Regions from separate parts of the Fictibacillus sp. 7GRE50 genome, predicted to be linked through region 2. Evidence: riboswitches for the same ligand, from Rfam matches in the RefSeq annotation. Region 2 holds a riboswitch; the other holds the start of a gene.
The links. Region 2 has a riboswitch for S-adenosylmethionine ahead of IHV12_RS05135 (sulfite oxidase-like oxidoreductase). Riboswitches for the same ligand answer to the same signal wherever they lie in the genome.
Positions count from the first base shown of each region.

Region 1: another riboswitch for S-adenosylmethionine. It lies ahead of IHV12_RS02525 (methionine ABC transporter ATP-binding protein); the one in region 2 lies ahead of IHV12_RS05135 (sulfite oxidase-like oxidoreductase).

Region 1 covers NZ_JACZDW010000001.1:504,209-507,355, forward strand. Annotated here, with positions in the region: gene IHV12_RS02520 (methionine ABC transporter permease) at 1-584, opposite strand, end outside; gene IHV12_RS02525 (methionine ABC transporter ATP-binding protein) at 577-1,602, opposite strand; SAM riboswitch class I at 1,915-2,045, opposite strand; gene IHV12_RS02530 (hypothetical protein) at 2,125-2,469, opposite strand; gene IHV12_RS02535 (anti-sigma-I factor RsgI family protein) at 2,590-3,147, opposite strand, start outside.
Region 2 covers NZ_JACZDW010000001.1:1,057,721-1,060,867, forward strand. Annotated here, with positions in the region: gene IHV12_RS05125 (S8 family peptidase) at 1-483, shown strand, start outside; gene IHV12_RS05130 (hypothetical protein) at 902-1,117, shown strand; SAM riboswitch class I at 1,182-1,289, shown strand; gene IHV12_RS05135 (sulfite oxidase-like oxidoreductase) at 1,357-2,061, shown strand; gene IHV12_RS05140 (hypothetical protein) at 2,092-2,382, opposite strand; gene IHV12_RS05145 (hypothetical protein) at 2,560-2,751, shown strand; gene IHV12_RS05150 (vWA domain-containing protein) at 2,803-3,147, opposite strand, start outside.

The sequences.
Region 1 (3,147 bases), 550 kb from region 2:
AATGTTACATCCGCGTTGTCTCTTTGGTAACCTTCCATATAAGCCAAGTTTCCTAAACCACCAGCACCAACAACTCCAGCCATCGCTGTATAACTTACGAGTGCAATCGCGGTTACAGTGATACCAGAAACAAGAGCCGGCGTACTTTCGGGAATAAGAACTTTAAAGATAATCTGAGCGTTTGTAGCACCCATTGATTTCGCTGCTTCGATTACCCCTTTATTAATCTCTCTCAAAGCGATCTCTACCATACGTGCATAAAATGGCGCAGCACCTACGATTAATGCAGGGAGTGCAGCTTCAGCTCCAAGCATCGTTCCTACGATTAAACGTGTAAAAGGAATCAATAAGATGATTAAGATAATAAACGGAATCGATCGAAACACGTTAACGATTATAGCAATTACGCTGTTTAAAAACTTATTCCCCCACAAGTTTCCAGGAGAAGTTAGAAATAACGCCAATCCTAGAGCCAGTCCTAGGAAAAATGTAATCACTACAGAGATGGCTGACATATATAAAGTTTCATTTGTCGCTTCTAATAGAACATCCCATTGGACATTCGGAAACCATGTACTAAGCATTATGAATCACCTCTACTTCAACCTGCACACTGTTTAAAAATTCCATTGCACGAGCTAGTGCAGATTCTGTACCTTTAATCTGAATGAACAACGTCCCATAAGGTCCATTCTGAGTTTGCGTAATCTTTCCTTGTAGAATATTTACATCTACCTCATACTTACGAATCAGTTCCGTAATTAATGGCTGTCCTGCTCGTCCACCGATAAAAGTAAGTTGGACAATTCGGCCTTCCGGAAACTCAGAAATAAACTGTTTGATCGTGTCGACTGTTTCTTCAGGTTCTGTTACTTGTTTCACAAAATCCTTCGTGATTGGTTCTGTCGGGTTTTTGAAGACATTTAGGACATCGCCTTCTTCCACTACTCTCCCCTGTTCCATAACGGCTACACGGTGACAGATCTTTCTGATTACATGCATCTCATGTGTGATAAGAACAATGGTCAGATCTAATTTTTGATTGATCTCTACAAGCAGATCAAGAATGCTGTCAGTTGTTTTAGGGTCGAGTGCAGAAGTTGCTTCGTCACATAAGAGAACTTTCGGCTCATTCGCAAGCGCGCGTGCGATACCTACACGTTGCTTCTGCCCTCCACTTAGTTGCGACGGATAAGAACCACCACGACCTTCCAATCCAACTAGGTCGATCAGCTCATCAACACGCTGTTTGATCTTAGCTTTTGGATAACCCGCAATCTCAAGAGGAAAAGCAATGTTTTCTCTTACCGTGCGAGACCATAATAAGTTAAAGTGCTGAAAGATCATTGAAATTTCTTGTCGTGCTTCTCTTAACTTTTTTGATGACAGCTCAGACATGTTCTTGCCGCCAATCGTAACCGTACCGCTAGTCGGTCGCTCTAGCATGTTTAGGATGCGGATTAGTGTACTCTTACCTGCACCACTGTATCCGATGATTCCGTAAATCTCTCCTTGTTTTATGTTTAAATCTACCGTATCAACAGCCTTTACTTCACCATCTTTGGTTTGAAAGACTTTACGGACTGCCTGTAAATTAATCAAGATTCTTACCTCATTTCTTATCTAAATATTGGCTCATATAGAAAACGTTGCATTGGTTTGCTTAAGTGTTCCCTTCATCGATAAGTTGATTGTAGTGGAAGGTGCGAGACTCCTACGGGATCAGCGGGACAGGTGAGACTCTTAACAGCGCATAGCGCTAAGAGGCTCACCGCACGCCCCGTGGAAAGCGAGCATCCTGTAACGGAAATTAACTACTCCCAAGAGCTTCAATGTAAAACGAAAACATTAAACAAAAAAATGCCTCTCTGCTTCAATATGAGCAGAAAGGCATATTATATTCTATGCACGTTCTCCTCATCTCCCAAGACTACTTAGAGCCTTGCAGGAATTGGCACCTTTCTAGTTCATCATTCATAAGAATGCAATGATCTAGCGGTTGCCGGGTTTCATAGGGCCAGTCCCTCCACCTCTCGTGATAAGTAAAAAAGTGTTACTTTATTAAATTAAAGCGATGCATATTTGAATCACTGTGAAGAATATTATCATCCATGTCGATTCGTGTCAAATATTTTTAGCAGTTCGAACGAGTACACCGGCGGATATCTCTTCCCAATGGGAGCTTAAGTAAAAAATCGCTTCCCATTTTAAGCGTTGTCTGAGTGTTCCCTGAAACTCAATCATCTCTTGTCTCAATAAAGTACTCAGCTTCATTTTCCCCTCAAGCAACATACATAGATATTTCGGATTCCCAGTAAACGTGACTGTTCTGTTCCGCTCTCCTTCTCTGTATTCAATTTTCAGCGTCGTTTCGTCCTTACATTTAAAGCTAGGCTTTACCGGGATATTATAAAGAGAAAGATACGGACTTTTTGCTATTTGACTTTCAAAGTAACGGATATCCAACATAAAAAATCCCCCCGAATTGGTTGTTACTTCACCGATTCTAGAGGAATATTCATATACCTTTATAAACCCTTCGACAGCAGCAAGGAATCGTAATTGGTATTACGACATGTTATCTCATAATTAGTGTTTATGTTTCTTTTCTTGCTTTCGATGTTCACCTTTGGAACGCTTATGATCATCATTAGAATGCCTGTCTCCATTCCATTGCTGTCTCTGTTCATGTTTATTACGGTCATTTTCTTTTTGTCGCTTGTTATGATTCTTATCCTGATATCTGTTTTCTTTTCTATGCTCTTTATTCTGATTGTAATTCCTATCATGGTTTTGTGCTCTGACAGGTTCCTTAATCTTTTTAGGTTCTACTCTTTGCTCTTTTTGCTGAATATGATTTCTATTGTTATTTTGATCATTCCTTTTGCCACGCTCTTTGCTGTTACGTTTTTCATTCGTATTCTTTTGAGGCTTCACAAGGTTTTTCTCGGTCGGTTTAACTGAGCTTTGGTGATCCGATTTTTTTTCTTTATTATTTACTGGCTTTACCTTGACCTCATGAGGTGCAGCCTTTATTTTACGAGGATGTGGTACGGATTTAATATTTTTAGAAGAAGTAGTATTCACTTTAAGCTCTTGAAACTTCACTTCTTTAATCTTTTCTTCTTTAAGATGCTTATCGTTCTT
Region 2 (3,147 bases):
CGTTACGCAGCTGATCAAGGTGCGCAAGTTATCAATTTAAGTCTTGGTGGAGCAGGCGGCACACAGACTCTTCAATCCGCAGTTGATTATGCATGGGGCAAAGGTTCTGTAGTCATTGCTGCTGCAGGAAATGAGGGTGTATCTTCTCCTAGCTACCCTGCTTATTATACGAACGCGATTGCAGTTGCGGCTACCGATCAAAACGACCGTAAAGCTTCATTCTCAAACTTCGGTACGTGGGTTGATATCGCAGCGCCAGGTGTTAACATCTATTCAACAACACCAAATAACCAGTATGCGAGTTTCTCAGGAACGTCTATGGCATCACCAGTTGTTGCGGGTGTAGCAGGACTTCTTGCGGCTCAAGGTAAGAGTGCTTCTCAAATCCGTGCAGCGCTTGAAAACACAGCTGATCCTGTATCCGGAACAGGCAGCCAGTTCCAAAACGGACGCGTAAATGCAGCGGCGGCTGTTCAGCAGTAATTGATATAAATAAAAATGTTCCCAAACCTCTGGAAGTTAGTGTTTATAACTTCTGGAGGTTTTTTATTTTCCTTTTTTCATAGATGCTGTTAACGACTGTTATCCACACTTAACAACTAAATTGCATTTGTTAAAACTCCCTTCTTCATGAAGACAATTTCTGTAGAGTTAATGCATTTTTGTTCATTTGCTTCTTCGAGAAGTTGATTGGAGTGTAAGGTGCGAGACTCCTGCGGGACAGGTGGGCAGGTGAGACACTTAAGAGTGAAACGAACAAATGTGGCTCACCGCCTGCCCCGCGGAAAGCGAGCAACCTGGAGCGGAAATCAACCTCTATCTTAAACATCGATGAATACGAAAACAGCTTTCATGAAAAACTGTTAACAGAAACATCTGTAAGATGCGGAGGATTTCAGCTATGTTTGGTCTTGGTAAAGGTAAGCAAAAGAAAAAAACGTCTCAAGGTTCTGGCAAGAGTGAGTCGACTGAATCAGAAAAAAGGCAGAGTGAAAAGGAAGCCGAAGAAAAAATCGTCTACTTTTTCTTGATCAGTACAGCGGTTTTTGGCGTTGTCGTTCTGTATCTAGGCATTTCTCGCGAGATGTCTTTTGTGGCTGATCTCATTTCAAGTTGATTTTTCATGTCCTGAATGTATAATAGTTGTAACTTACATATCGTTTTTAAGCCGATTAATCGGTCTCTTATTTCGAGCAGGCGGAGGGAATTAGCCCTATGAAGCCCGGCAACCACCTATTTTGTTAGGCACGGTGCTACATCTAACAGTTTTACAGACTGAAAGATAAGAGGATGTGAACACAACCACTCGTCCTCTTTTTTTATAAAAGATGGCGTTTTTTGTTTTTGCTACCTCAAATGGAATCAATCGTATTAAAGAAAGGGTGTTCATTTATGGACCTTAACAAAGCGGATCGCATTAAAAAGATGCGTGTCCCACAAGTCGATGAAAAACTAGGAAACCGCTTGCCTCCTGGGCAGGTTGAAACAAAAAAGTTCCCTATTCTTCATGAGGGGGAGGTTCCTGTTTACGATATGAAAAAATGGTCGTTATCTGTAGAAGGACTCGTAGGAAAACGTGTCGAATTTAGTTTTGAAGACATCATGAAGATGCCTCAAACGACAGTAGTACGAGATATTCACTGTGTGACGAGATGGTCACGGTTCGACAATGCGTTTGAAGGTGTTAAATTTACGGACTTTTTAAAGCACTTTGATGTGGATCCAAAAGCAAAGTATGTGATGGTCCACGCTGATTACGATTATACGACGAATGTTCCTCTCCAAGATTTGTTGCGAGACGATGTCATTCTTGCGCACTCTTTTGACGGCAAGCCGTTAACGGAAAAGCATGGATTTCCGCTGCGTCTCATCGTTCCGCATCTTTATTTTTGGAAAAGTGCAAAGTGGATTCGTAAGTTCGAGTTCTTAGAAGAGGATCAGCCAGGCTTTTGGGAGCAAAACGGCTTTCATATGTATGGCGATCCGTTTAAAGAAGAACGATTTTCGAGCGATGAATTTGAGATGCCTGAAGATGAGTGGAAAAAGAAAGAGTATGATTGATCCCAAATGAAAAATTAGGGGGAAGTCCGTTTATTTTCTTCCCCTCAGCATTTTAATCTCATTTTTTAACGCTGTAATCTGATCTTGGATGTCTTTCATCTGAGCTTCTTGTTCTTGCTGGTCTTTTAGATCCTGCGCTTGATCGAGGTACACTTGTCTGAGAGCGATCGCTGCACTGAACGTAGCTAGAAAATCCCCCGCGGTCACAAGCGTTGAAGCGAGTAAGGCGAGTTCTGCAGCAAACGTGGTACCATCTTTATTATTTGCTAAATATTCTTCTTCTGCTTCTGCTAAAATGACGTCTACTACACGTTGATTCACATCATTCACTCCTAACACCTGAATTAGTAATACTATATGCGTTTGCCCTATTTGCGGTGCCCGATGTTATCCTTCATATCCCGATTTTCGAACACATAAAAATTCGGCTTTTTTCGTGAATTGTTCTTAATGTATAGGCATTTTGTCCGATATTATCCTTACTAGGGAGGTTTGGCGATGGAACAATGGCTGTCTTTTCGTATTCCGTTCGATATCATTTCCATTTACATCTTACTTGCCGCGATTATTGTGGTCGGCATATTTTCAAGCGTACTTCGAACAGCCTTACCAGAATGGTCTGTCAGGATCTTTAGCTACACGGGGTTTGTTGGAGTAATCTTTGCTTGGCTGAAGCTATTGGAGTATTGATACATACATAAAAAACGCCTTGGGGTGAGCTGACCCAGGCGTTTTGGCGTTTTATAAAGATTTGAAAAGTAGCTTACGAAGTACGGGCATCAGATAGTCGACAAGCTCTGAAGCACTTGGCACAACTACATTTTGCGGACCATAGATATTCTGCATCAACTTCTCTTCTTCCTCTGTGATCTCTCCGTTTGCGATGAACATACCAATCGTTTCGATCCCAAGCTTTCTTGTACGAGTAACCGCTTCGTGTGTATCGAGTACGCCATGCGATTCATAATCGAAAGCCGCTGGTTCACCGTCTGAGAAAACGAGCAGAATCTTTTGCTGCTCTGGTCGTTTTGCCAGCTCTTCTCCCATACGTCGGATGGAATATCCGTCACGGTTATCTTCTTGTGG